Regions from separate parts of the Actinomadura coerulea genome, predicted to be linked through region 1. Evidence: riboswitches for the same ligand, from Rfam matches in the RefSeq annotation. Region 1 holds a riboswitch; each other region holds the start of a gene.
The links. A riboswitch is a leader RNA that binds a small molecule or an ion and turns the genes downstream of it on or off. The one in region 1 is predicted to bind cyclic di-AMP.
Positions count from the first base shown of each region.

Region 2: it holds a riboswitch for cyclic di-AMP, as region 1 does, so the genes downstream of both, BKA00_RS02840 (CHAP domain-containing protein) here and BKA00_RS21725 (C40 family peptidase) in region 1, are expected to answer to the same signal.
Region 3: it holds a riboswitch for cyclic di-AMP, as region 1 does, so the genes downstream of both, BKA00_RS40580 (C40 family peptidase) here and BKA00_RS21725 (C40 family peptidase) in region 1, are expected to answer to the same signal.
Region 4: it holds a riboswitch for cyclic di-AMP, as region 1 does, so the genes downstream of both, BKA00_RS31555 (NlpC/P60 family protein) here and BKA00_RS21725 (C40 family peptidase) in region 1, are expected to answer to the same signal.

Region 1 is NZ_JACHMQ010000001.1:4,727,858-4,734,984, reverse strand. It holds gene shc (squalene--hopene cyclase) at 1-1,610, shown strand, start outside; gene hpnH (adenosyl-hopene transferase HpnH) at 1,672-2,676, shown strand; gene BKA00_RS21725 (C40 family peptidase) at 2,744-3,460, opposite strand; cyclic di-AMP (ydaO/yuaA leader) riboswitch at 3,470-3,608, opposite strand; gene BKA00_RS21720 (cobalamin-independent methionine synthase II family protein) at 4,017-5,054, opposite strand; gene BKA00_RS21715 (bis-aminopropyl spermidine synthase family protein) at 5,178-6,770, shown strand; gene BKA00_RS21710 (threonine aldolase family protein) at 6,780-7,127, opposite strand, start outside.
Region 2 is NZ_JACHMQ010000001.1:597,109-604,235, forward strand. It holds gene ctaD (aa3-type cytochrome oxidase subunit I) at 1-80, shown strand, start outside; gene BKA00_RS02820 (cytochrome c oxidase subunit 4) at 84-494, shown strand; gene BKA00_RS02825 (Ig-like domain-containing protein) at 634-1,914, shown strand; gene BKA00_RS02830 (M48 family metallopeptidase) at 1,922-3,325, opposite strand; gene BKA00_RS02835 (hypothetical protein) at 3,322-4,587, opposite strand; gene BKA00_RS02840 (CHAP domain-containing protein) at 4,627-5,472, opposite strand; cyclic di-AMP (ydaO/yuaA leader) riboswitch at 5,482-5,653, opposite strand; cyclic di-AMP (ydaO/yuaA leader) riboswitch at 5,774-5,972, opposite strand; gene BKA00_RS02845 (C40 family peptidase) at 6,467-7,127, opposite strand, start outside.
Region 3 is NZ_JACHMQ010000001.1:5,442,516-5,449,642, reverse strand. It holds gene lysX (bifunctional lysylphosphatidylglycerol synthetase/lysine--tRNA ligase LysX) at 1-611, shown strand, start outside; gene BKA00_RS25035 (cytochrome P450) at 598-1,824, opposite strand; gene BKA00_RS25030 (LacI family DNA-binding transcriptional regulator) at 1,880-2,974, opposite strand; gene BKA00_RS25025 (transcriptional regulator) at 3,391-3,621, shown strand; gene BKA00_RS40580 (C40 family peptidase) at 4,083-5,078, opposite strand; cyclic di-AMP (ydaO/yuaA leader) riboswitch at 5,082-5,291, opposite strand; gene BKA00_RS25015 (amino-acid N-acetyltransferase) at 5,561-6,082, shown strand; gene BKA00_RS25010 (RDD family protein) at 6,088-6,885, shown strand; gene BKA00_RS39200 (RDD family protein) at 6,893-7,127, shown strand, end outside.
Region 4 is NZ_JACHMQ010000001.1:6,795,487-6,802,613, reverse strand. It holds gene BKA00_RS31565 (DUF305 domain-containing protein) at 1-399, opposite strand, end outside; gene BKA00_RS31560 (DUF6153 family protein) at 476-994, opposite strand; gene BKA00_RS31555 (NlpC/P60 family protein) at 1,065-2,108, opposite strand; cyclic di-AMP (ydaO/yuaA leader) riboswitch at 2,112-2,256, opposite strand; gene BKA00_RS31550 (M56 family metallopeptidase) at 2,377-3,312, opposite strand; gene BKA00_RS31545 (BlaI/MecI/CopY family transcriptional regulator) at 3,309-3,686, opposite strand; gene BKA00_RS31540 (MMPL family transporter) at 3,691-5,907, opposite strand; gene BKA00_RS31535 (sensor histidine kinase) at 6,073-7,127, shown strand, end outside.

The sequences.
Region 1 (7,127 bases):
GCCCCGCCGACCTGTCCACGACGATCGAGGCGTACGTCGCGCTGAGGTTCGCCGGTGACCCGGTGGACGCCGGGCACATGCGCAGGGCCGCCGCGTACGTGCGCGAGGCGGGCGGGATCGAGGGCAGCCGCGTCTTCACCCGCTTCTGGCTGGCGCTGTTCGGCCAGTGGTCCTGGGACCACCTGCCCGTCATGCCGCCCGAGCTGATGTTCCTGCCGAGCCGCGTCCCGCTGAACGTCTACGACTGGGCGTGCTGGGCGCGGCAGACGATCGTCCCGCTGACGGTCCTCGGGTCGCTGCGCCCGGTCCGGGCGCTGCCGTTCGACCTGCCCGAACTGCGCTGCGGCGTGATGCCGGCCAAGGACGCCCGCGGCTGGGGGGCGGCGTTCGGCGCCCTCGACCGCGTCCTGCACGTGTACGAGCGGCGGCCGGTGCGCCCGCTGCGCCGCGCGGCGCTGCGCCGGGCCGCCGACTGGATCATCGCCAGGCAGGAGGCCGACGGCTGCTGGGGCGGCATCCAGCCGCCGTGGGTGTACTCGCTGATGGCGCTGCACGAGCTCGGCTACGGCCTCGGCCATCCGGTCATCAGGCGCGGTCTGGACGGCCTCGAACGCTTCACGATCCGCGACGGGAAGGGACGCCGGATCGAGGCGTGCCAGTCACCTGTCTGGGACACGGTGCTCGCCATGAACGCGCTCGCCGACGCGGGCGCGGCCGCCGACCACCCCGCCCTGCTGCGGGCGGCCGAATGGGTCGTCGGCGAGGAGGTCCGGGGGCCGGGGGACTGGGCGGTGAAGCGGCCGGACGTCCCGCCGGGCGGCTGGGCGTTCGAGTTCGACAACGACGTCTACCCCGACACCGACGACACCGCCGAGGCCATCCTGGCGCTGCGCAGGGCCGCCTTCCCGGCGGCGGAGGAGCCGATCAGGCGGGCGGTCCGCTGGCTGGAGGGGATGGCGTCGCGCGACGGCGGCTTCGGAGCCTTCGACGCCGACAACACCCGCGAGCTGTGCACCAAGCTGCCGTTCTGCGACTTCGGCGCCGTCATCGACCCGCCGTCCGCCGACGTCACCGCCCATGTCGTCGAGGCGCTGTCGAAGGAGGGCCTCGCGGAGTCGGCCGTGGTCAGGCGCGGCGTCGTTTGGCTCCTCAGGGCGCAGGAGGCGGACGGCTCATGGTTCGGGCGGTGGGGGGCGAACCACGTCTACGGGACGGGCAGCGTGGTGCCCGCGCTCGTCGCGGCCGGGGTCCGTCCCGGCAAGCCCGCGATCCGTCGCGCCGTGGTCTGGCTGGAGGACCACCAGAACCCCGACGGCGGCTGGGGCGAGGACCTGCGCTCCTACGACGACCCCGCGTGGATCGGGCGGGGCGAGTCCACCCCGTCGCAGACGGCCTGGGCGCTGCTGGCGCTGCTCGCCGCAGGCGAGCGCACCCCGGCCGTGGACGCGGGCGTGCGGTGGCTCGTCGACCACCAGCGCCCGGACGGCAACTGGGACGAGGACCAGTTCACCGGCACCGGCTTCCCCGGCGACTTCTACATCAACTACCACCTGTACCGCCTGGTCTTCCCGTTGAGCGCCCTCGGCCGCTACCTGGACGGCGCGGCATGAGGCGGGCGCGCGAGCCGGTGGAGGCCACCGAGTTCACCCTGCACAAGGAGGTCCGGACACCATGAGCATGCCGCTCCGCCAGAGCCTTCGCATCGGGGGCCACATCCTCCGCAACAAGCTGCGCGGCAGGGAGAAGTTCCCCCTCATCGTCGAGTTGGAGCCCCTGTTCGCCTGCAACCTCGCCTGCGCCGGCTGCGGGAAGATCCAGCACCCGCACGACGTGCTGAAGAAGCGCATGCCGGTCGAGCAGGCCCTCGCCGCCATCGAGGAGTGCGGCGCGCCGATGGTCTCCATAGCGGGCGGCGAGCCGCTCATGCACCCGCAGATCGACGAGCTGGTGCACGAGCTCGTCCGGCGCAAGAAGTTCGTCTTCCTGTGCACGAACGCGCTGCTGATCCCCAAGAAGATCGACAAGTTCGCGCCGTCGCCGTACTTCGCGTGGGCGGTGCACATCGACGGGCTGCGGGAACGCCACGACGCGTCCGTCTGCAAGGAGGGTGTCTTCGACGACGCCGTCGCCGCCGTCAGGGAATGCCGGCGGCGGGGATTCCGCGTCACCACCAACACGACCATCTTCAACACGGACACGCCGCAGACCGTCATCGACGTCATGAACTACCTCAACGACGACCTCGGGGTCGACGAGATGATGATCTCGCCGGGCTACGCCTACGACAAGGCGCCCGACCAGGACCACTTCCTCGGCGTCCAGGAGACGCGGGAGCTGTTCCGCAAGGCGTTCGGGGACGGCAACCGCAAGCGGTGGCGCTTCAACCACTCGCCCCTGTTCCTGGACTTCCTGGAGGGCAAGGTCGACTTTCCCTGCACGGCCTGGGCGATCCCGTCCTACTCCCTCTTCGGCTGGCAGCGTCCCTGCTACCTGATGTCGGACGGCTACGCGCAGACCTACCAGCAACTCCTGGACGAGACCGACTGGGACTCCTACGGAAGGGGACGCGACTCCCGCTGCGCCAACTGCATGGCCCACTGCGGCTACGAACCCACGGCCGTCTTCTCGACCCTCGGTTCTCTCAAGGAGTCCTTGCGGGCCGTCCGCTCGGTCTGACCCGCCTCATGGCGGGCTTTGCCCGGCACCGGCGATCCGCCGGTGCCGGGCGTCTTGCAGGGACGGCCTACTTGAGGGAGGTCGGCCGGTACGCCTTGTACTCGTCGCCCGAGGACAGCCCGTAGTCGAGCGTCCGGTGGTCGGTACCGTACCGGCCGCGCTGCTCGTAGGCCCAGTACGACGAGTGCTCCTTGTCGGCCCACTTCTCGAAGATGACGACGTGCCGGGTGGTGTTGCTGCCGAGGGCGTCCATGACGAGGTCGCCCTTCTTCAACTCGGACATCTCGATGCGCTCGGTGTACCGCGACGAGGTGAGGCCGACGGTGTTGGTCCCGGGCTTGGGCAGTCCCAGCGCCATGGAGACGTAGCCCGAACAGTCGGTGCGGTAGCCGTTGTGCGTGCTGGTCTGGCTGTAGGGGACCCGCTGGCCGGTGTGCGGATGCCAGGTCCTGGCCCGGGCGACGACCTTGGACCGCGCGTCCGACTTCGGCTCGGCTGCCGGCTTCCGGGGCTCGGCCTTCGCCGAGGGCGTGGCCTTCGCCTGGGGCTTGAACTCCTTCAGGACCTCGGCCTGTGCTCTGACCTGGTCCTGCGGTGCCGCCTGCCGCGGCGCGGCCTGCTGCTGCGGGACGGTCTGGACGGCGGCGACCGTCTCGGTGGACGCGTGCTGCAAGGTCGTCGGCATGGCCGCCGTCGCGCCGAAGACGGCGAGACCCGTCAGCGTGACGGTGGCCCAGGGGCCTGGCCGGAGGACACGCGACCGCTTGTCGTGCTTGCCTTTCAAGGGGGGCTCCTTGCTTCCATGTGCCGCCTACCGGGTTAGCTGACGGGTTCGGACGTGGAAGTCGCCCTACGGCCTGAGCAGGCCGATTCACCCCAGTTCGGGTTGGGTCCCCGGCTCCGCCCCACGGCGGACTCGGCGGGTGCCGCTGAGAGGCAGCGGCGCTGACGATGTGGGGCCCGGTCGCTGAGGGATCCCGGGCCTTGTCGCGCGGGGACGGCACCCCGCCCCACCGCGCGCGGAACCGCCACGGCGGGACAAAACGCCTGGAAGGCGTCTCGAAGGGGCAAAGCTACTGAAGCCACCCCCAGACGGCAAGGTCACCCCTATAGACGGAGGGAAAACCTCCAGTCAATATTCGGAGAGAAGGGCCGCGCCCGGTCTCGGGGCCCTCGTGATCGGGCGCGCCCTTCAGGGAGCGTTCGCCGCGGCGGCCGGGCTGCCGCTCGGCGGTGGCCTGACCCGGTACGCCGACTGGCGCGGGTACCTTCCCGATGACCGCCGTCCACCCCCCTGAGCGCACCTCCGGGAGGCCGCTCGGGGGAAGGCCGACGAAGGGTCAGACGCCCAGTTGGGCGGCGGCCAGGGCCGTGCCCTCCACGCGGGCGGCGATCTTGGCGAACGCCGTGTCGCGGGACGTGGAGGTGTCGTCGGCGAACGGGGAGAAGCCGCAGTCGTCGCAGGTGCCGAGGCGGTCGACGGGGATGTGGCGGGCGGCGGCGAGGACGCGGTCGCGGATCTGCTCGGGCGTCTCGACGCGGGGGTCGATGGGGTCGACGACGCCGACGAAGACGCGGGCGTCCGCGGGCAGGTGGCCGGCGACGATGGCCAGGATCCGGTCGGGGTCGGGCTCGCTGGCCAGCTGGAGGTAGAAGTTGCCGGCCCTGAGCTGGAAGAGCTTGGGCAGCAGCCCCGCGTAGTCGACGTCGAGGCTGTGGGTGGAGTCGAGGTCGCCGCCCGGGCACACGTGCACGCCGATCCGGGCGCGCTCGTCGGCGGAGAAGCGCTCCAGGACCCGGTTGTTGAGCGCGATGAAGGCGTCCAGCACGCCGCCGCTCGGGTCGAGCTTGAGAGAGAGCCGGCCGTCGGTGAAGTCGAGCTGCACCACGTGGGCGCCCGCGTCCAGGCAGGAGCGGATGTCGGCCTCGGCCTCGTCGACCAGGTCGTCCAGGAACATCTCGCGCGGGTAGCCGTCGATGCCGTCGGCCGGGTACAGCAGGCTCAGCGCCGATGGGGCGATCACGGCCTGCTTGACCGGCGCGGTCGCGTGGCGCTGCGCGGCGCGCAGGTAGTCGACGGCGTGGCCGGTGTAGCGGAACGGGCCCGCCGTCAGCCGCGGCAGCTGCCGCTGGTGCCCGTCGGCGAACGGGATCACCGCGCCGTCGGGGGCCAGGTCGGGCAGGCCCGCGATCGGGTAGGTGGCGAAACTCGGCTTGGACTGCTCACCGTCGGTCACCACCGGTGAGCCGAGCTCCTCCAGCCGGCGGAGGGTCTCGCGCACGGCGTGGTCCTGGGCGGCGGCCAGCTCGGACGGCGGGGCGGTGAGCAGTTCCGGGGGACGCGGGATGCTGCCGATGGGCTCTGTGGGGAGGGGCATAAGGCGAGGCTACGCTACTCAAAGTAGCGAGAGAAGTGCTTATCGTGACCAGAGGTGGCCGTGTGAACATCCGGCGTCATCGCGGCGAATACGCGCGGTCCCGCGCGCCGGTAGCATTCGCGGGTGGTCGATGGGGGAGTGCCGGACGGGCCGCCGGTCGCGGCGGACATGGATCCCCGGCGGATCCACACCGCGCTGAGCCTGCTGGCGGACCGGCGCTGGCGGACGCTCGGCGAGCTGGTCCGGGAGACGGGCGCGCCGCGGCGTTCGGTGGAGTCGCTGCTGGCCGGGCTGTCGCTGGAGCACTCCGGCGGCGACCGGTTCCGCCTCACCCCCGACCAGGGCGCCGAGATCGCCGAGTCCCTGCGCACCGGGTACCGTCCGCTCGACCCGGCCGACCCCGTGGCGCACCTGCTGCCGGAGTACGCCGCCGTGGTGGAGCGCGTGGCCGGGCTGATCGAGCGGGCTCCGCGGGCGCGGCACGTCCTGGACCATGTGTCGGCCACACCGGAGACGGTCGTGCGGCGGGCGCTGCTGCTGGGGGCTCGGTTCTGGCTGCCGGGCACGCGCCTGCTGTGCGTGGGGGACCACGACCTGACCTCGCTCGCCGTCGGGCTGGTCCATCCGGGCGTGCAGACCACCGTCGTCGACGTCGACGAGCGGATCCTGGCCTACATCGACGCATGCGCCGCCGAACTGGGGCTGGACGTGCGCACCCGCTGGGCTGATCTGAGGCTGGGGCTGCCGGCGTCGGCCGTCGAGTACGCGGATCTGGCGGTGACCGATCCGCCGTACACGCCGGAGGGCGTCGGTCTGTTCGTGGCCCGGGCGGTGCAGGGGCTGCGAGACCAGGGGCAAGGGCGCGTCCTGCTGGCCTACGGGGCGAGCGACCGCACCCCGGCGCTCGCGCTGAAGGTCCAGCAGGCGCTGCAGGAGCTGAACCTGGTGAGCGAGGCCGTCTACCCGGACTTCAACGGCTACTTCGGCGCGGAGGCGATCGGTTCGCGCGCCGACCTTTACGTCCTGCGGCCGACCGGGAAGAGCCTGCCCGCCGCCGGGGCCCGCGCCGACCGGTTCGCCACCGCCATCTACACCCAGGGCCCCCAGGCCGTCGAAGCCCGGACGGCCGTGCGGGCGTCGCCCGACGACGTCGCCGACCTGCGGCCGGACGTCCTGGTCGGGGACTGGCCCAAGCAGGTGCTTCCGCAGGCGCCGCGGGTGCGGCTGACGACCTGGCTGGCCAAGCCGTACGCCGCGCGGGTGCGGCGCGCGGCCGTCACGCTGCCCCCGGGGCTGGAGGGGGCGCTGGTCCGGGTGCTGCTGGCCACGCGCGCCGAGCAGGTGCGGGTGTTCCTCCCCGACCCTCCCGGCGACCTCGCGGACGAGGCCGCGTCGCTCGCGGGCGTGTACGAGCTGACCCGCCGCGGCTCGGCCGTCGAGGCGGTGCGCACCCCGTCCGGCACCTCCGACCGGGCGCAGCGGATCGTGCGCGCCATCATGGACCGGGCTCACGGGAAGGTCGCCAACGTGTGGCGCGACGCCCTGATCGACGCGCACCCCGGCCTGACCAAGCGGCAGGCCCGCACGGTCGTGGCCGACGCCGCCCCGTGGGCGCGGGACGCCACCCCGCTCGAACTGCCGCTCCACCGCCTGCGTGACCTGCCCGCCGCCGTCCGCGCCTCCCTGGACCTCGCCACCACGGCATCGGCCGGCTAGAGCCGCACGTCACGGCTCCTTCGACAGAGCCTCGACGGTCCGGGCCGCGGCGGTGCGGAGGTCCGCTTCGGAGTGGCCGAGATGGGTGACGGCGCGCAGGACGGTGGGGTGGTGGGCGTTGGACCACAGCACACCGTGGGAGCGCAGGCGGTCCCGGGCGTCCTCGCGGTCGAGCCCGAGCGAAGCCAGATCGAGGAAGACGAAGTTGGTGTCGACGCCGGCGGGGTCGATCGGCAGGCCGCCCTCGGCGAGGAGGGTGGCGAGGACGCGGGCGTTGGCGTGGTCGTCGGCCAGCCGTGCGACGTTGTGCTGGAGCGCGTACCGGGCGGCGCCCGCCAGGACGCCGGCCTGGCGGAG
Region 2 (7,127 bases), 4.1 Mb from region 1:
GTTCCGAGCGGCCGGCGTTCGACCTGCACCACCCCCACGTGGGTGCCAAGGGCGAGCTGGCCGGGGCGAAGGGGGAGTAGCCGATGCGCGTCCAGGCGTTCATGTTCTACGGTTGCGCGGTCTTCTTCCTCGCCACCGACGTCGTGTACTGGCTCTGGTCCAACGACTGGACGGGCACGACGGCGCTCGCGCTCGCGGTCGGCCTCGCCGGGCTCATCGGGTTCTACATCCATTTCACGGTCCGGCGCCTCGAGCGCGCCAACGCGGGCCCGCTGTACGAGGACGACCCGGAAGGCGAGATCGCGGACGCGGCCGGCGAGCTGGGCTTCTTCAGCCCGCACAGCTGGTGGCCGCTGTTCGTGGCGCTGTCGGCCACCGCCGTGGCGCTCGGCGTCGTGTTCGGCTGGTGGCTGGTGATCCTCGGTGCCGCCGCGGCGATCCTCACGTCCGTCGGTCTGGTGTTCGAGTACTACCGGGGTCATTTCGCCCACTGATCAGTAAAAGAACCCCATCGGGGGCCGGTGTCCGCTTTCTAGCGGGTACCGGCCCTTTCGAACATACTGGGCGCCTTTCCAGCGACCGGGCTGGAACCGACAGATCGCCCAGTGGAACGACCGGGGGGTCCACATGCGGGTGAGTGGCTCAAGGCCGGGAGACCGGGGGCGGTACACGGCCGTGCTCGTCGTCGGCGGCGTGCTCGTCGGCGCGGGTGCCGCCGCGTGTTCGGGAGGCGCCGGGCCGGACGGCGGGGACGAGGTGAAGCTCGCCGTGTCGCCGGCCGGGGGCGGCGGGAAGCTGCGTCCGGACAGCCCCATCGCCGTCGAGGCGCGGCAGGGCACGATCGAGAACGTGACGGTGGCGACGAAGGACGGCGTGGTCGAGGGGGACCTGAGCGCCGACAGGACGCGGTGGCGGTCCCGGTGGACGCTGAAGCCGGGCACGGCGTACACGGTCGGCGCCACCGCCCTCGGCCGGGACGGCAGGACCCGCACGGTCCGCAGCGGCTTCTCCACGGCCGAGGTGAAGAAGACCAACGACGTCACGATCGAGGCGCCGTTCAACAAGGAGACCGTCGGCGTCGGCATCCCGATCATCATGCACTTCGCCCGTCCGGTGAAGGACCGGGCGGCCGTGGAGCGGGCCCTGGAGGTCACCGCCGACAAGACCGTCGAGGGCGGCTGGAGCTGGTTCGGCAGCCAGGAGGCCGTGTTCCGGACGAAGAGCTACTGGCCGGCGCAGACGAAGGTGTCGTTCCGGGCGCATCTGAGCGGCGTGCGCACCGGGCAGGGCGTGTACGGCGGGAAGGACTACGGCGTCGACTTCAAGGTCGGCGACTCGCACGTCTCCACCGCCGGCGAGGACAGCCACAAGATGGTCGTGAGGATCAACGGCAAGAAGGCCCGCACGATCCCGACGAGCATGGGGAAGGGCGGAGAGCGCAAGTACACCACCACCAACGGCGTCCACCTCGCGATGGGCAAGGAGGACCCGACCATCATGACGTCGGAGTGGGACGGCTGCGGCCCCGGCTGCGCCGGGTACTACAGCCTCACCGTGTACAAGTCGGTGCGGATCTCCGACAGCGGCGAGTACGTCCATAGCGCGCCCTGGTCGGTGGGATCGCAGGGGAGCGAGAACGTCAGCCACGGCTGCATCAACGTCAGCCCGTCCGACGCCAAGTGGTTCTACAGCCTCGCCCAGCGGGGCGACCCCATCACGGTGACCGGCAGCGACCGGGAACTGGAGGCGGAGAACGGCTGGGGGTACTGGCAGGTGAAGTGGCAGGACTGGGTGAAGGGCAGCGCCCTGAAGCGGTCGGTCACGACGGCTGCGCACGTGGACGCGGCGACCCTGTCGGCGCAGCGGGGCGCTCAGCCCAAGGCTCCGGAGAAGCAGCGGGCCGAGGGCGACTGAGCCGCGGCTAGCGAAGCGGCGGCGGGGCCTGGACGCCGTGCAGGCGCGCCCAGTCGCGGGCCATGGCGATCCGGTCGGGGGCCGAGGGGTGCGTGAGCCACAGCACGTACTCGGCGGTGTCGGGGTCCAGGTCGGAGATGTTGCGGACGGACAGCGCGTGCTGCATCGACACGAACGTCGACGGGTCGCGGGTGAGGTCCAGCGCGTGCGCGTCGGCGCGGGCCTCGATGTGGCGGCTCACGAGGTTCTGGACGGGGGCGGCGAGGGTCGTCCCGGCCGTCACGAGCGCGAGGACGAGCGCGATGGACCTCGGGTCGGCCGCCCCGCCGCCGCGGCGCGCGTCCGGTCCCGTCCCGCCGGCGCCGGGCCCGCCGGGGTCGAGCCCGGCGCCCCGCAGCAGGCGCGGGGACGTCATCAGCAGGTACAGCAGGCACATGGCCCCGGCCACGCCGAGCGCGCCCACGAGCGTGCCCCACAGCACGTCGTCGCGCTTGGCGTGGCCGAGCTCGTGCCCGACGATGGACTCGACCTGGGCGGGCGGCGACTTCAGCAGCGTGTCGTAGAGGACGATGCGGCGCGTGGAGCCGAACCCGGAGACGTAGGCGTTGAGCGATGTCGTCCGGCGGGAGGCGTCCGCGACGAGGACGTCCTTGACGGGCACGCCGTCGCGCCTGGCCATCGCCAGCAGGTCGCCGCGCAGCTGACCCGCCGGCAGCGAGTGGAACTTGTTGAAGACCGGCTCCACGGCGAGCGGGTAGACGAACGAGGCGAAGACGACGAGGACGAATCCGCCCGCGGCGGCGCCGGTCCACCAGTAGCGCGGGAAGCGCCGGGTGAGGGCGTAGAGGAGCAGCAGGGCGATCGTGTAGATGACCCACGTGACGGCGAGGGACTTCGCCTGGTCGACGAGCCACGCGGGCCAGCTCTGCGTGGACAGCCCGTACCGGCGCAGCACGGACTCGCCCCAGATGTCGAACGGCAGCCCGGCGACGCGCAGGAGCGTGGTCAGGGCCATCGTCCCGAGGACGATCAGGAACGGCCGGCGGCGGAGCTTCGCGGTGGCCCGGCCGAGGAAGCGGGCGCCCAGCGGCGTGAGGCCCAGCACCAGGATCAGGGCGAGGCCGACGAGGAGCCCGCTGTAGGCGGGCGGGGTGACGGCCGAGTCGAACGCCCGGGAACGGGCGATCTCGGCGGGGGTGAAGTCCAGCGCCGGATCGGGTCTCACGTGCCCGCCGGGGACGTGCCCGGGCAGAGGGTTCCACGGCGTGGTCCTCGCGAGGACGGTCGCGACGCCGGCGAAGAGCACGGCGGCGGTGACGGCGGCGGCGATCCGGGGCCGCCGCGCGGGGACCGCGCCGGACGTCCCGGCGGCGTGCCCGGCGCGGTCCTGGTCGGTCTCCGCCTCGCTCATGCGAGCTCCTCCTTCACGTAGTCGCGCCACAGTGCCGTGAAGCGCTCCCGGGTGAGGCCGAGCACGTCGCGCAGCGCCGCGGCCTCCGGGGCGCGCCCGGCGGCCCGGTAGAGCCGCACCAGCGCCGCCTCACCGTACCGGTCGGCGACCATCCGGCAGGCGAGCCAGGCCTCCTGGTAGGCCTGCGAGAGGCGGGGGGAGCCGCCGGCGAACGCGTCGGCGGACGGCAGCGCGGACGGCGCGCGCCCGGCGGAGACCTCGCGGCGCAGCTCGCCCGCCGCCGACCGGGTGCTGATCTTGACGCGCCGGTAGCCGACGTAGTCCGCGAAGCCCTCGATCAGCCACAGCGGGGTGCGCCCGTCGCGGGCGCCGCCGGTGGCGACGTGGGTGAGCTCGTGGGCGAGGACGACGTCGCGGCCCAGCTCGTTGAGGCGGCCGAAGGTGCCGGGGGAGACGATGACGCGGTCCTCGCCCCGGCCGTTCCCGGCGGCCGGGGCCACGGCGGCGAGCGCGGCGATCTGGCCGAGGCTCTGCCCGGGGCCGGCGAGCGCGGAGGCGAGGGTCGCGTCGGCGGGGACGAGCGCGACGACCCGCTGCGCCCACCCCGTGCCGACCACGGACGTCACGACCGGGACGGCCGCGTCCAGCCGCGCGGCGATGCCGCCGAGGCCGGGGCCGTCGCCGATGACCAGGCTCGTGCGGCCCCTGACCACCGCCAGGGGGCCGCAGTCCCAGATGTCGGTGTCGTCGGCGAGGCCGCGGGACGTCCCGTCGCCGACGATCGTCCACGCGCCGCCCCGCGGGGCCAGCGTGAGGTAGCGGGTGCGGGCCACGTCGCCCCGGTCGAAGCCGCGCAGCCTGTAGCGCACCTCGACGCGGACGACGGCGGTCTCGCCGTCCACGGCCTCGGTGGTGACGACGCGCTCCCGCCAGCCTTCCAGGGGCAGCTTGCGAAGGTTTCCGTACACGCGTGACTGGGTGTCCTGGAAGGCGGCGGGGGCGCTGCCCACCGTGGCGAGGAACGCCACGCGGTCGCCGTCGCGGACGGCGCGGGCGCGGTTGGCGAGAACGGCGGAGGCCATGGCCGAGCTGAACGTCCCGGCGGTGGGGGAGCCGGGAGCGCCGGCGACCGCCGCGCCGCCGCCGGAGCGCCGGCCGGCGAGGCCGGCGCCTCCGGCGAGGAGGGCGGCGGCCCCGCCCGCGCCGAGCGCGAGGACCCTGCGCCGCGTCACGGGGGCGTCCTGCCCGGGGCCTTCCTCCATGGGCGCGATCCTATGCAGGGCGCGGGGCGGGGGGCGCCGTCACGACCGGTAGTCGGGGTAGCCGTAGCCGACGACGACGTCTGTGGAACGTTCCTTTATGCGGACGGCGTTGTCGGTGTTGCCCTCGACGGTCTCGATCGTGCCGTCGTCGACCTTCTTGATCACCATGCCGACGTGCTCGATGTCGTCGACGGACTCGCCGCCGTCCCATGCGAAGAAGACGATCGCGCCGGGCCTCGGCTCGGTGCCCCAGCGGCCGTGCTCCTGGAACCACTGGGCGTGGGCGACCGTCCAGGCGTCGCTGCCGACCTGGTCGCTGAAGCCGATCTGCTCGCCCACCCAGGAGACGAACATGTCGCACCAGTTCGCGTCGCCGTAGCCGCTGAGGGAGCCGCCGTCGCGCGCGAGCGTCTCCCGCGCGCGGGACGTGGCCATGTACCACTCCTGGAACTTGGTCTCGCCGCCGCCGTCCTCCTCGATGCCCACCTGCGACCGGGCGAGCTCGATGGCCTGCGCGGCGGTGGGCCGCGACTTCGCGGGGGCCTTCGCGGCGGCCTTCTGCGAGGTCCTCGCCGCCGGCTGCTCGGGCCGGGCCCTCTTCGCCGGGGCCTTCGAGCCGGTGGTCTCGGGCTCGCCTTCGGACGCCCGCCCCGGTGTGCGCCCGGCTGGGGCGCCGGGCGCCGCCGGGCCGGGGACCAGGTCGGCCGCGGCGGCGGACCTCACCGGGGCGGAGCCGAACGGCAGGACCGACGCCTGCGCGGTGGCCGCGGCGGTGCCGAGCACGGCGGCGCCGACGATCATGCCGCCGGTCGTCCGCCACGTGAGGGACAGGGGATTCGGCTTGCGGTGCCTGCCGGGGTTCTTCTTGCAGTGCGCGCGTGGCACGGGGGGATCTCCTCGACTTCCATGCCGCCTACCGGGTTAGCTGACGGGTTCGGGCGTGGAAGCCGCCCTACGGCCCGCGAAGGCAGGCCGATTCACCCCGAAAAGGACGCAGTGGGTCCCCGGTTCCACGGCGGCCGCGCATGCGGGGCACGGCGGTCCGCGGATTCGGCGGTGACGTGCCCGGGGGCGGGCACGCCGGTTCGGATGGGGAATTCTCGGCGGGCGGAAGCGCCCGCGGAGTGAAGGGGGTGGGGGCGTGGCCGCGTGGCGGCCACGCCCCAGGTAACGCTGCGGGATTCACTCCTTCTCTTCCAGACGCCTACCGGGTTAGCTGACGGGTTCGGGCGTGGAAGTGGCCCTACGGCGGCTCTCGCCGGACTGCCGGGAGAGACGCGCCGATTCACCCCGGGTGCCGGAATGCCCGTCCGGAGGGGTTCTCCGGACTCCGGCGAATATGGGTCCCCGGTTCCGCGCTGAAGCGGATTCGGCGCTGCCGCTGCGATCCTGGGGGCGAGATGGGGCCCGGCGCGGGACCTGTCTCCCGCGTGCGAACGAGCGGCGCCTTGTGTTGTGGGCGGACGGCGGCCCGTCTCCGGGGACCGTCCGGGGCCTGCCCCGTGTACGCCATCGTGGCTGCGCGCTCAGCGCCATGCACGCTGCGGGCGTGCGCACGGTGGACGGGGCCGGCCGGGTCTGCGTCGAGACCGTGCGGCGCCTTCGGGCGCCGCGGGACGGCACGTGGGGCGTGCCGCCTGGGGGTGGGGCGCGTGGCTCGCGCCGCCGTCACGCGGGTGCTGGATGCGCCGCGTGGGACCGGGGCGCCTGGTGGGCGCCGCGGGTCCACGGCGTCTGGAGGGCGCCGTGAGTGGTGCAAAGGTACCAAAACCCCAAAAGAAGGCAAACCCCCCCAAAATCGACAACGGACCAGGTCAAGCCTGGTCCGTTGTCGATGGAGGTCCCGTGACGCCTGTGGAGCAGGGGGTCAGGGGGTGCGTCAGGGGCGCCCGGCGCCGTAGAAGTTGCTCTTGTAGTAGCCGGAGCTGATGTCGCTGATCTTGACGACGTCGCCGGTGTGCGGGGCGTGGATCATCTTGCCGCCGCCCACGTAGAGGCCGACGTGGCCGAGGTTGCTGAAGAACACCAGGTCACCGGGCTGCATGTTGTTCCAGGCGACCCGCTTGGAGCTGGTGTAGGCGTACTGGGTGTTGGTGGTGCGGGTGATGCTGACGCCCGCGGCGGCCCAGGCCTTCATGGTCAGGCCGGAGCAGTCGTAGGAGCTCGGCCCCTCGGCGCCGTAGGAGTAGGGCTTGCCGAGCTGGGCGTAGGCGAAGTTGAGCGCCGTGCGGGCCGGCCCGCTCGCCGGGCCGTTGTAGGTGCCGCCGGTGGGGCCGCCGCCGCCCGGGCGGGAGGGCGTGCTCCCGCCGCCGAGCCGGCGCACGAGCGCCTTCTGCTTCTGCACCTGCTTGTCGAGGTCCTGCTTCTGCTTCTTCAGCTCGTCCTGCTTGGACTTCACCTCGTCGTAGGCCGCCTTCGCCTGCGACTGCTCCCGGCGGAGCCGCTGGGCGGTCGCGAGGAACTGGGTGAGCTGGGAGCTGCGCTCGTGCGACAGGTGCGAGAAGACGGCGGCCTGGTCGAGGATCGACTGCGGGTCGTTG
Region 3 (7,127 bases), 710 kb from region 1:
CGGTCGTCGCCGCCCTCGGCACCACGGTGGTCGTCCACGACGGCGTCGAGACCGACCTCGGTCTCGCGGAGTGGCCGCGGGTCACCCTGTACGGGGCGGTGTCGGAGGCGCTCGGCGAGGAGATCACGCCGCACACGCCGATCGAGTCCGTGCGCAAGCTCGCGGACGCCCGCGACATCTCCTGGGACCCCAAGTGGGGGCAGGGCAAGCTCGTCCAGGAGCTCTTCGAGGAACTGGTCGAGCACACCCTCGTCCAGCCCACGTTCGTCATGGACTACCCGGTCGAGACGTCCCCGCTGACCCGCCAGCACCGCGAGGAGCCGCTGCTCACCGAGAAGTGGGACCTCATCGGGTTCGGCACGGAGCTCGGCACCGCCTACTCCGAGCTGGTCGACCCGATCGAGCAGCGCCGCCGCCTCACCGAGCAGTCGCTGCTCGCCGCGGGCGGCGACCTCGAGGCCATGCAGCTGGACGAGGACTTCCTGCGCGCCCTGGAGTACGCGATGCCCCCCACGGGCGGGATGGGCGCCGGGATCGACCGCATGATCATGGCGTTCACCGGCAAGGGGATCCGCGACACCATCCTGTTCCCGCTGGTCAAGCCCGAATGATGACCGGAAGGTCGCGCAGCCCGCGCAGCACGAGGTTGTCGCGGTAGACGAGGTCGTCTGAGGCGAGGGCCACGTCGCGCTCGAACAGCCTGCCGAGCGCGACGCGGCCCTCCAGCCGGGCCAGCGGCGCACCGAGGCAGAAATGGGCGCCGTGCCCGAACGACAGGTGCTTCGGCGTTTCGCGGCCCTGGGCGTAGCGGAGCAGGTCCAGCCGGTCGGGGTCGTCGAAGACCGCCGGGTCCCGGTTGGCGGCGCCCGTCAGCAGCAGCACGAGCTTTCCGCGCTCGACGAGCGTGCCGTTCAGCTCGACGTCCTCCAGCGCCGACCGCAGGGTCAGCTGCACCGGCGGGTCGAAGCGCAGCAGCTCCTCCACCGCCGCCGCGGCGTTCCCCGGCCGTTCCCGGAACAGCCGCGCCTGCGCGGGGTCGCGGAGCAGTGCCAGCGCGCCGTTCCCGATGAGGTTCACGGTCGTCTCGTGACCCGCGACGAGCAGCAGGATGCACGTCGCCAGCAGTTCCTGCTCCGACAGGACGTCTCCGCCGTCGGAGACACCCACGAGGGCGCTCAGCAGGTCGTCGCGCGGCTCGGCCCGGCGCTCGGCGGCCAGCTCCCGGAAGTACTCCGCGAACTCCTCGCGCGCCGCGTCCCGCTGGGCGATCTCCGTCTCCGGCAGCAGGAAGTCCGGGTCCAGACCGCGCGCGAGGCTGTCCGACCAGCCCTTGAACAGGTCGCGGTCCTCGGCGGGGACGCCGAGCATCTCGCTGATCACGATGACGGGCAGCGGGTAGGCCAGCGCCGCGATCAGGTCGACCTCGCCGGAGAGGGGGCTCAGCAGCGCGTCGACGAGCTCCTCGACCCGGGGCCGCAGCCGCTCCACGAGACGCGGCGTGAACGCCTTGCTGACGAGCCGGCGCAGCCGCGTGTGGTCGGGCGGGTCCATGGTCAGGAACGACCGGTGCCGCGCCTGCGCCTCGCGCCACACGCCGCCGTCCGACGGGCGGTGCCCGAACCGCGGATCGCGGAGGATCCGCTCGCACAGCTCGTAGGACGCGGTGACGCGCAGACCGACGTCCGTTCGATGTAGATTCTGCCCACTGGCGCCGAGCGTCCGGTAGTGGGCGTAGGGGTCGGCGCGGAACGCCGGGTCGCCCGGATCGAAGCCGAGCACGGCGGTCGACCCGGCCTGTACCGTCTGGCCCGTCCTGTCCTCCATGCCTCCAGCGGACCCGAATCTGAGACGGAATGTCAACAGCGCCGACCGGGCGGCGCTAGGCGCTTTCCCGTACCACCAGGTCGGGCCGCTGGACGACCTGGCGGTGCTGGTGGGACTTGCCCTCGCCGATCTCGGCCATCGCCAGCTCGGCGGCCTCCCAGCCGAGCTCGCGGCGCGGCTGGCGGACGGTGGTGAGCGGCACGGCGGCGCTCGCCGCGAGCTCGATGTCGTCGTAGCCGATCACGGCGATGTCCTCGGGGACGCGGACGCCGAGCCGGGTCAGCTCGTTGATCAGGCCGATCGCGAGCAGGTCGTTGGCGCAGAAGACGCCGTCGGGCACCGGGGACATGGCCATGATCTGGCGCGCCGCGGCCTGCCCCTCCGTGGGGCTCAGGGCGTCCTTGACCAGGACCGGGGGCTTGCCGAGGCCCGCCTCGACGATCGTGCGGGCGGCCCCGTCGCGGCGTTCCACGCAGGGCTGCGGCTCGGGGATGCCGGTCACGAACGCGATGCGGTCGCGTCCGATGCCGAGCAGGTACGCGGCGGCCGCCTCGCCGCCCGCCACGTGGTCGACCCGGGCGGAGCACACGTCGGAGGCGTCCCGGTCGATCAGCACGACGCTCATGCCCGCGGCGCGCAGCCGGGAGATGTCGCGGGGGCCGATCCCGACCGGGATGACCAGGACCCCGGCGGCCTGCTGGTCGGCGAGCAGCTCCAGCAGGCGGCGCTCCTTGCGGGCGGAGTGGTCGCTGGACAGCCACAGGGCGTCGTGGCCCGCCGCGTTGAGCGCCGCCTCGGCGCCGCGCGCCACGTCGGTCGCGTAGGGGTTGGCGAGGTCCTCGACGAGGACGCCGAACGCCCGGCGCGGCTGGTCGCCGAACTCACCGGCGGTCCGCTCGGGGCCCGTGCGGAGCCGGCGCGCGGACTCGTTGCGGACGAATCCGAGCTCCTCGATCGCCGCGCGAACACGGTCACGGGTAGCTTCGGCCACGAGATCTGGCCGGTTTAGGACATTCGAAACGGTCCCAACTGAGACTCCAGCACGCCTCGCGACCTCACGGATACTGGTCTGTGGCAACTCGCTCCTCGTCCCGCTCCATGGGCGTTTTCCCAGGTAGTGGAGTTTGGCATGGCGGGGCGCCGAATGCACGGTCACACATGGTGAATGATCGGGCACGCAGCGTTCTTGACCGGCGCTTGACGGGCCGGATCCGGCCGCCTAGCGTTCCGAGCCGAAGCGTAGCTTGAAACGATTCACGATCTTCGTTCACTGCGAGGACCGGTGGGTTCGGCGAGAAGGGGCGGGCGGATGGCTGGCGATCACATCCCGTCTCCCTCGGCAGGCCAACGAGTGAATCGTCACCCGGAGTTCCCCCGTGCATCCCCGCAATCGGCCATGCGGCCACCTCCGGCCAAGCGCGCGAGACAGAAAAGGAATCCGATGATCTAAGTCCGGAACGGTCCGGACCCGGCAACCCAACGCGCGTACAGATCGAGGCCCAACCCGTGCCTGTGCAGCGGACGGCTGCATCCCCGCGGTCATCACCACGGACGAGGGAGGACGGAGTGGAAACAGCCACACTCGCACGTCGTGGCACCGACGATTTCGGGCTGAGCGAGGAAGAGATCCGGCTGCTCGCCCAGATCGCCAGCGGTGTCACCGCCGATGTGGCGGCACGCAAGCTGGAACTGAGCGCTCGGACCTTGCGGCGCCGGCTGCGGACGATCTGCGACCGGCTGGAGGTCAACACCCCTATCGAGGCCGTGGTGTGGGCGGCCCGGAGGCAGCTCATCTAGCTAAGCACCCCCGACGCTCGCCAGGGGACGGCGAGCGTCATCCGGAGAGAACGGCGGCTCATCCGAATTCCGTCCGACCCCGCAGCGGCGGCGCCCGCGCCCTGGCAGGTAGGTCCCTGCAGAAGGCGTCGCCGCGGACGGCGTTCGGGCCTGACGGCCACAGGCCCGCAGGTCCACGGATCCGCCCCGGCCTCCGGCGAGCACGACCCCACGAGACTCTCGGCCGGCGCACCCCCGGCTCGGCCGAGCCGGCCGGTGCCGGCGGTCAGTGGGGCGGCGGAGTCCTAGAGCCTGTCTCGAAGTAGTCTCCGACACGCGCGCGAACGCGTGACCTGGCCGGTGGAGCGAAGCCGGAGGCGAGCGGAGCCGAGCAGATCGCGAAGTGATGCCGCGTTCGTCCAGGCCCGGTCACGTAGCGGGCCGCCAGGCGAGCGAAGCGGGCCGGGACTGTGAAACGCAGCCTAGGCGACCCGGACGCCGCCGGCGAAGGGGCGCCCGTTCATGGAGGCGATCTTCACGACGTCTCCGGTGTGCGGGGCGTGCAGCATCTTGTCGCCGCCGATGTAGATCCCCATGTGGTGCAGGTCGGCGTGGAAGAAGACGAGGTCGCCCGGCTGAAGCTCGCCGCGCGACACGTGCGTCCCGGCGTTCCACTGGCTGCCGGTGTAGTGCGGCAGGTTGATGCCGACCTGCTTGTAGGCCCACATCGTCAGGCCGGAGCAGTCGAAGGTGCTCGGGCCGGCGGCGCCCCACACGTACGGGCGGCCGATCTTGCTCATCGCGTACCGGAGCGCCTGCGCGGCCTTGCCGGTGCCGATGACGGGCAGCTTGGCCAGCTGGGTCGGGTCCTTGTCGACGAGCTTGCCGCGGATCTTCTCGTAGGCGTCCGTGATCTTCGTGCGCTGCGAGTCGAGCTGCGTCTTCAGGTCCTTCACCTGCTTGGCGCGGGCCTCGGCCGACTTGCGGGCCCGCTGGGCGGACTGCATGGCCTGCATCAGCCCGAGCACCTGGGTGCTGTCCTGCTTGGCGAAGTAGTGGAGGGTCGCGGCCTGGTCGAGGACGGACTGCGGGTCCTGGGAGGCGACGAACGACACCGCGGGGTCGGAGCCGCCCTGCATGTAGCTCGTCGCGGCGAGGGATCCGACCTTCTGGCGGAGCACCTCCAGCGCCTTCTCCTGCCGCTTGGCGTTCTCCGTGGCGACCTTGGCGGCGCGCTGCGACTGGGCGAGCCGGACCTTGAGCCCGTTGTACTGCTCGGTGAGCTGCTCCAGCTGGTCGGCGAGCTTGAGCGCCTTGGTGCGCAGCTCCTTGGCGGAGGGCTCGGGGTCGGCGTGCGCGACGGCGATCGCGTGCGGGGCGATCGCGTGCGGGGCGGTCGAGACGACGGCGAGCGCGCCGACCACGATGACCGCGCGCCCACGGAAGTGTGAAAGGGAAGCATGCCGCGATCGCTTCACGAATACTCCTCTCCTCAGCCGCCTACCGGGTGAGCTGACGGGTTGGGGCCGGAGCGGCCCGTCCGCGTCCGCGAGCGAACCGATCGCCCCGCGAAAGCGGATTCACCCCTCACGGTCGGTCGCTCAGGGGCGAATCCCCGAACGCTCCCGAAAGTGGGTCCCCGGCTCCTCGGGCGGCTGGCTGCGACCCGTGGGACTCGGCGGATCGGCCTCCGTCCTGCGGTGGGCCGATGTCAGCGCAGGACACTAACGGACCCCGCATTGGATGCCAACCAGAACATGCGAATTCGCAGGTCACGCGGCGCGGTGAACGAGGGAGGCGCCGGATGGGCCGCGCCCCGCGCCCCGTCCCGGGCCGCTTCTCGGGTGGACCCGGGGAGTGTCTAGTCCCTTTTATCTAGTCACTCGCGCGCGGTGCTCGGCGCTGGTGGGCGGGAGGGCGTTCCCTGGCGGGCCGAGACGTTCGATAATCTCGCCTGTTTGTGGAAGTCGTGATCCGGCGTGCCCGCACCGCCGACGTCCAGGAGATCCGCAGGCTCGTCGACCTGTACGCCGGGTCGGGGCGTCGCCTGCTGAAGAAGACGACCGTCAAGCTGTACGAGGACGTCCAGGAGTTCTGGGTCGCCGAGGACATCCAGCACGGGACGCCCGGGCCGGTCATCGGCTGCGGCGCCCTCCACATCATGTGGGAGGACCTCGCGGAGGTCCGCTCGGTCGCCGTGGACAAGGGATGCGAGGGACGGGGAATCGGGCACCGGATCGTGACCCGCCTCTTGGAGAACGCCCGTGAACTCGGCGTGCGAAGGGTGTTCTGCCTTACCTTCGAGGTGGAGTTCTTCGCTCGCCACGGCTTCCAGCAGATCCTGGGGACTCCGGTGTCGCCAGAGGTGTATGAGGAACTTCTCCGCTCCTACGACGAAGGCGTGGCAGAGTTCTTGGACCTCGACCGGGTCAAGCCGAATACGTTGGGCAACACCCGGATGCTGCTTCGCCTGGAGGACTGACCCTAATGAGCGATTCCCACCACCGCGGGGGGCCTTACCAGCCACAGCAGGGGCAGGGTTCCTACGGCCCGCCCCCTCCGTACCAAGGTTCTCAGTGGCAGCAACCACAGCAGCAGTCGTCCCAGCAGCAGTGGCAGCAACAGCCACAGGAGCAATGGCAGACGCAACAGCAGCAGTGGAACCAGCAGCCCGGCTATGACGACTACGGCTCGTACGACGACGGCGGTGATGTGTCGCTGGCGCCGATCCACCGTAGGGCGGGCGCGCGAATCATTGACAACGCGCTCGTCGCGGTCTTCGGGTTCGCCCTCGTCCTGCCGGTGACGATCGGCGCATTCGGTCTGGGCAAGCCGGGCAGCAAGACCGAGGACGAGGGGGGCGTGTGGAACTGGCCCATCATCTTCACCCTCTTCTGCGTCCTGTCTGTGCTTCCGTTCATCTATGAGGCCGTGCAGTTGTCCATGTGGGGGCGCACGCTGGGGAAGCGCGTTCTGGGCCTCGGGGTCGTGCAGGCGAGGCCCGCGGGCACCCCGATCACCACGACGCAGGCTGTCTGGCGCGCCGGGATCACTCACGTCGGCTACCAGCTAGGCGTTTTCTTCTTCCTCGTCTTGGCGGTGATGGTCTGGGACTACGCCGCGTACGGGATGGTGCTGGTCTGGGCGGGCGCGCTGATGGCCTACCTGTGGGCGATCTGGGACCAGCCTCTGCATCAGTCGCTGCACGATCGCTTCGCCGGCACTCTCGTCATTGACGAGCGGGTCGGATATGACGAGTCCGAGTACTCCGAGTACGCGGGCTAAGGCCACGATGGCGGCACCGCTCGCCGAGCCGGGGCAGAGGCTCCTGGCACGCGTAGTCGACACGCTCGTCGTCGGCGTCCCCGTCGTTCTCGTCGTCCGCGAACTGGTGTCCGGGCACACGGCGGACGTTGTCGCTCCGTCCGCCGTGGCCGGATGCATGCTGCTGTACGAGGCGATCCAGCTCGCCCTCTGGGGCCGGACGCTCGGCAAGCGCGTCGCGGGCATCGAGGTGGTCGCGGCGA
Region 4 (7,127 bases), 2.1 Mb from region 1:
CATGCCGCCCATGCCGGTCGCGCCAGGCGAGGGAACCGGGGCGCCCCAGCCCTTCAGCCACGCGCTGAGCTGCTGGATCTCCGGTTCCTGCGCCTTCTCGATGTCGGCGGCCAGCGTCTTCACCTGCGCGGACGAGGCGCGGGCGGCGGCGAGGCCGGCCATCTCGACCGCCTGCCGGTGATGCGGGATCATCATCTGCGCGAACATGACGTCCTGGCCGTTGTGCGGTCCGGCCTGGGCGCCGCCCGGAGACGCCGAGTGGGCGGGCATGGAGTGGGCGGGCATGGAGTGAGCGGGCATCGAGTGGCCGGTCGAGGCGCCGTTGTCGTCGCCGTCGCCGCACGCGGCCAGGGCGATCGCCAGGGCCGGGACGGTGATGAGCGCGAACGCTCGCTTCATGGTGGTGGGCCTTCCGTGTCGAGTGCTGTGATCGGTGGTCGGCGGCGGCGCCCGTTTCCGGGCGCCGCTGGACCTGTCACAGCCTCAGCACGCTCAGCTCGTGCAGGGACGGTCTCGGCGGCGGCCGTCCGACCGGCGGGATCCGCACCCGCGCCGGCCTCGACACGGCCGCCGGCGGCGACCTCCGCAGGCGCAGCGCGAGGAGGGCCGCGATGAGCGCGAGCGCGAGCATGGTCAGCATGGCCAGGCAGACCTGGCCGCCGGGATGGTCCGGGTGGCGGTCGGAGTGATGGCCGCCGGGCCGGTCGTCCTGGGGCGGGCGGTGCCCCGTCACCGCCTCGGTGACGGGGGCCGCGTGCCCGGCGGTCATGGACGCCAGCGGAACGCCGCTCATCTCCGCCGGGCCCGACGTGGCCTGGAAGCCGTGCATCGCCAGCAGGCCGAGGAGCACGAGTAGGCCGGAGAGCACGAGTAGGCCGGAGAGCACGGGCAGGCCGGACGCCGGGTGGAGGACGCCCCGGCGCCCAGGGCGTCCCACCCGCCGTTCCGCGTTCGCGCCGTCCCCCGCGGGGAGGCCGCCGACGTGCGTTCTCATCTCGGATACCAGGGTAGCGACGGGTGACCGGCGGTCACCGCTCGGTCACCAGGCCAGGTGCCATCGAGGGTCAGGCGACCCGGACTCCGCCGGCGAAGGGGCGGCCGGCGATCGGCGCGATCTTGACGACGTCGCCGGTCTGCGGCGCGTGGACCATGTTGCCGTTGCCGATGTACATGCCCATGTGGTGCAGGTCGCTGTGGAAGAACACCAGGTCGCCGGGCTTGAGCTGGCTCATGCTCACGTGGGTCCCGGCGTTGTACTGGCTGCCGGTGTAGTGGCCGAGGGTGATGCCGACCTGCGCGTAGGCGTACAGGGTCAGGCCGGAGCAGTCGAAGCCCTTGATGTTGGCGCCCTGCGCGGTGCCGTAGCTCGGGCCGGAGGCGTTGCCGCCACCCCAGGAGTAGGGCACGCCCTGCTGGGCCAGGGCGGCCCGGACGGCCGTCATGGCCTTGGCCGAGGCCCCGCCGGAGTTGATGTTGGGGATCGAGCCGGGCCGCGTACCGGCGGTCTTGAAGGTGCCGAGCTGCTTCTCGACCTTCTTGAGCTTGATCTGGAGTTCCCGGCGCTTCTTCCTCGCCTCGCCGGTGAGCGCGCGCACCTGGGCGGCGCGCTGCTCGGCGGCCTTGCGGGACCGGTCGGCGCCCTGCATCACCTGGAGCATCTGCGTGATGCGGACGTCGTTCTGCTTGGCGAAGTAGTTGAGGGTGGCCGACTGGTCCAGGACGGCCTGCGGGTCGGAGGACGAGGCGAAGGTGATGGCCGGGTCCGCCGGGCCGTTCTTGTAGCTGTCGGCCGCGATCTTCGCCATGCGCTCGCGCGCCTCGTCCAGGGCCTTCTGCTGGCGCAGGGCGCTGCTCTTGGCGAGCTTCGCGGCGTGCTCGGCCTGCTTGAGGCGCTCGCGCAGGCCGTTGTACTGCTCGCTGAGCTTCTCGGCCTCGTCGGCGAGCTTCTCCTGCTGCGCGGTCAGTTGCTTGCGCGTCGGCTTGGGCTCGGCGTGGGCGGGCGCGGGCGCGAGAAGGCCGGCGGACAGCGCGAGGGCGGCCGTCCATGCCGTGCCGGTGCGGATCCTGCGGCGGGCTGTCGTTCGGGTACCGGCAGCTCGTCGCTGCATGCGGTGTCCTCTCCTGTACCGCCTACCGGGTCAGCTGACGGGTTCGGGCCGGAGTCGCCCTACCGTCCCGCGGGACGGATTCACCCCTGAAGATCGGGTCCCCGGTTCCCCGGACGGAGCCGTCCGCGGGATTCGGCGCGGTCGCCGGCCGTCCCCGGCGGGGACGTCGGACCGTGACCTCCTACGGAGCGTAGGAGGTTTACGGTCGGTTCGCCACCGGAGCGGAGGATTTCCCCAAAAGCCACATACCGCCTCCGCAGGGCCGGGCTCAGCACGTCGCGGCGAGTTCGGCGACCGCCGCGGCACCGGTCAGGAGCGGCGCGGCGACCGCCGCCACCGCGAAGAGGCCGGCCGCGAGCCGGACGGCGCGGCGCGGCCTCGCCGGAGCGCCCTCCAACCGCAGCACCCGCTCCATCAGCGCCCCGGCGGCCGGCGTGCCCGCCGCGCCGAGCGCCCCCGCGCCGGCGGGCGCCGCCGAGAGCCGGCACAGCGCGTCGACCAGCGGCCCGCTCCCGTGGACGCGGACCGCGGCGTCGTCCGCGGCCATCTCCAGCAGCAGCGGCAGCCGCGCCCTCGCGCGCCGGACGGTCGGCAGCCACGGCAGCATGGCGTGGACCAGGTCCAGGGCCAGCAGGAGCACGTGGTGGCGCTGGCGCAGATGCGCCCGCTCGTGCGCCAGGACGGCGCCGAGCTCCTCGGCGCTGAGCGCCTGCTGGGCCCCGGTGCTGACCACGATCGCGCGGTGCCGGGACGGCAGCGAGTACGCGACGGGGACGGGGTGGTCGAGGACGAGGACGTCCGGGTGGCGGCGGTCCTCGCGGGCGACGAGCCGCAGCATCTCCCGGTGCCGGCGGCGGTGGCGCACGGCCCGGCCGAGCCTCGGCAGGCCGCGGGCGAGCACGGCCGCGCAGGCCGCGGCGAGGACGGCGGTCGCGACGGCCGCGGCGGCGGTGGCGAGACGGCCGTGGTGGGGAAGGCAGTCGCGCAGCCGGGACAGGAGCCCGTGACCGGGTCCCGGCGGCGCGAGCAGCCCCGCCGCCGCGATCCCCGCCGCGGCGATGAACGTCCCGGCGAGGGCGGCCGTCCAGCAGGCGATGGCCGCCCCCGGGCCGACGGCCGCGCGCCTGAGGAGGTCGAGGACCGGCCCCGCCGCGCACCCCAGCAGGACCACCGCGACGACCAGGGCCGCCACCAGCGGGATCACGCGTCCTCGTCCGCGGTCCGCCGACGCAGGGCGTCCAGGAGGTGCCGGGCGTCCTCCGGCGGGACGCTCTCGGCGAACCTCGCCAGGATGGCGCCGTGGTCGGCGGCCTCGCTCAGGGCGTCCAGCATCAGCTCGACCGTGTACTCCTCCCGCGGCCGCGTGGGGCTGTAGCGGAAGGCCGTGCCCTCCTGCGTACGCCGGAGGAGGCCCTTCTGCGCCAGGCGTTCGGCCACGGTCTGCACGGTGTTGTAGGCCAGCGCCTTGTCCGCGTCCTCGTTCAGCTCGGCCATCAGCTCGCGGACCCGCAGCGGGCGGGGCGCCGCCCACAGCACGTCCATGATGGAGCGTTCGAGCGATCCTCCGAGTGCGGACACGCGGTCACCTCCGTCCCGCCCACATTCTGCCGGACGTCTCCTGAGGGCCGGCCTCCTGGCGCGGGGTTTCTCCAGCGTAGGCGGGTGTCCGGCGGCCCGGCATCCACCAGTTGGCCCTGCCGCACAGCTCCATCACCGCCGGGACGAGGATCATCCGGACGATGGTGGCGTCGACGAGGACGGCGACGGCCATACCGAGGCCGATCTGCTTGACCGACACGTCGGGGCCGAGCAGCGACGTCGAGAAGACGGCGATCATGATGGCGGCCGCGGCGGTGATGACCTTGGCGGTGCTCGCCAGCCCGCGGGTGACGGCCGTCCGGGTGTCGCCGGTGCGCACGTACTCCTCCCGGACCCGCGAGATCAGGAAGACCTCGTAGTCCATGGACAGGCCGAACAGCAGCGGGAACATCATCATCGGGACCCAGGTCGTGATCGGCATGGTGGTGGGGAAGCCGAGGGCCGAACCGAGCCATCCCCACTGGACGACCGCGACCAGCACGCCGTAGGCGGCGCCGATCGACAGCAGGTTCATCACCGCGGCCTGCAGCGCGATCGTGACCGACCGGACCAGAGCGACCAGCAGGACCAGGGAGAGGGCGACGACGACCCCGATCATCAGGGGCAGGCGGGAGCCGACGTCCTCGGCGAAGTCGATCGCGCCGGCGTTCGGGCCGCCCACCTGGACTCCACCGCCGCCCGGTGCCCCGGGCAGGACGTCGTCGCGCAGCCGGTGCACGAGGTCGGCGGTGGCCTCGTCCTGGGCGCCGCTCTTCGGGAAGGCCATGAACGTGACCGCCCGCCCGTCCCTGCTGACCTGGGGCGGCGTGACGGAGGCGATGCCCTCGGTCCGCCCGACCGCGTCGACCACCGGACGCAGATCCGCGTCCGCGGACCCGATCCGCGTCGCGAAGATCAGGGGCGCGCCGTAGCCGGGCCCGAAGCCCTCGGAGAGGATCGTGTAGGAGGTGTGGCTGCTCCGGTCGCGCGGCTGGACGCTGGCGTCGGGCAGGCTCAGCCGCATCGACAGCACGGGGGCGGCGAGCACCAGCAGGCCCGTCCCGGCCAGGACCGCCGCGACCAGCGGCCTGCGCTGCACCACGGCGGCCCAGCGCTCGGCGGGGGGACGGCGCTCGCCGGTGCGCGGTCGCGGCGCGCGGCGCGGCAGCCGCAGCGAGTCGATCCGGCGGCCGGTGACGCCGAGGAGCGCCGGCAGCAGGGTCACCGCGGCGATCATCGTGACCAGAACGGTCACCGACGCGGCGACGGCCACGCCGGTCATCAGCCGCTGCCCCATGACGACCAGTCCGAGCAGCGCGATCACCACGGTCGTGCCGGCGAACAGCACGGCGTGTCCGGCGGTGGCGATGGCCTTGACCGTGGCGTTCTCGGGGTCGTCTCCGTCCCGCAGGGCCTCCCGGTAGCGGGTCACGATGAACAGCGCGTAGTCGATGCCGATGCCGAGCCCGACCAGGACGGCGACGAGCATCGTGAAGTCCGGCGCCGGGACGAGGTGCCCCACCAGCTTGATCAGGGCCAGGCCGCCGAGGATCGCCGTCAGCGCCGTCGCGATCGGCAGGCCCATCGCGACGAGCGACCCGAAGGAGATGAACAGGATCACCGCCGCGGTCAGCAGGCCCACGCCCTCGGCCGGGCCCTGCGGGGGCGTCTCGGCCTTCTCCGCCCGCTCGCCGCCGAGCCCCAGGGTCACGCCGTCGCCCGAGGCGCCCTTGACCGCGTCCACCAGGGGTTTGACGTCGGTCTTCTTCGCCGCCTCCTCGGTCAGCGGGATGGTCGTCCGGGCGATGCGGCGGTCGCGCGTCACCAGGCTCCCGTCCTGGTAGGGCGAGGTCACCGGCCCGGTCACGGGTGAGGCGTCCAGCTCGGCGATGACCTTCTCGATCCGCCGCCGGGCGGCGGGGTCGTCGATTCCCCCGGTCGCCTTGATCGCGAGGGTCAGGGTGTCGCCGCGCCGCTCGGGGAAGTGCTTCTCGATCAGCGTCTGGGCCTTGGCGGATCCGGAGTCTCCGCCGGAGAAGTCGTTGTCGGGCGCGGCGCCGAAGCCGAAGCCGGCGAACGCCACGGCGACCACGCCGACCAGCCAGGCGAGGAGCACCAGGCGGCGGCGCCGATGGCAGAGGCGGGCCAGCGCCGCGAGGGCGCCGTCCGGTCGGCGGACGGGGGGCGAGGGGGGTGGAGGGGGCACAGAGTGATCGCTCATGGCGGCGATCGTCGCGCCGGCGGGGCCGCCGCCGCGTCTGCCGGGCGACGGCGGCGTCTACGCGTCTGGGCGTACGCCGCGCCGGAGCCCGCTACACCTGGCGGAGGAGCAGGTCACGCCCCTGTGCGCAGGAGCTTTCGCGCGCCGCGACAGTAGGATTCCGGCATGGAACGCCGTACCGGGACGTTCTCCCCACGTGCGGTGACGCACGACACGCTGCTCGCGCTCTTCGTCACCGTGATGCAGGTGCAGGGAACGGTCGCCCGGGTCGCCGCCGAAGGGGCGACCCGTCCGCTCTCCGACCTGGGAAACCTCGGCTACGCGCTGCTGGTCGTGAGCGGCCTCGCCGTGGCCGTCCGCCGCCGGTGGCCGGTGCCCGTGTTCGCGGTCACCGCGCTCTCCAGCCTGGTGTACTACGGGATCGGCTTCCCGGACGGGCCCGGCTGGCTCGCGCTGTTCGTCTCCCTCTACACCCTCGCGGCCTACGGCGACGGACGCCGCTCCCTGGTGATCGCTGGGACGGGGATCGGCGTGCTGGCCGCCGTGTGGCTGTACACGGCGGCCGACATCGAACCGCGCGCCGCCATCGGCTGGGTGTTCTTCCGCATCGGCGCGTCGGTCATGAGCGCGGCCCTCGGCGAGTCCGTCCGGTCCCGCCGGGTCATCGCGGCCGACGCCGTGAAGCGCGCCGAACTGGCCGAACGGACCCGGGAGGAGACGGCTCGCGCACGCGTGGACGCCGAGCGGCTCCGGATCGCCCGCGAGGTCCACGACACCGTCGCCCACGCGGTGGCCATCATCAACGTGCAGTCCGGGGTCACCGCGCACGTGCTCGACAAGCGTCCGGAACAGGCGCGCGAAGCGCTGCGGACCATCGAGCAGACCAGTTCGCGGGCGCTGCGGGAGATGCGCGCCGTCCTCGGCGTCCTGCGCGACGAGGGCGACGGGCGCGCCCCGCACCCCGGCCTGGACCAGATCGGCGAACTCACCGCGAAGGCGCGCGAAGCGGGACTCGACGTCACGCTGGAGGCGTCTCCGCCCGAGACGCCGCTGCCGAGCGCGGTGGGCAGCGCCGCCTACCGGATCCTCCAGGAGTCGGTCACCAACGTGATCCGCCACGTCGGCCCCACCCGCGTGACGGTCGCGCTGACTCCCGGGAACGACGCCCTGGAGATCCGCGTGACCGACGAGGGCCGCCGTGCCGGGCACGGCGCCGCGGA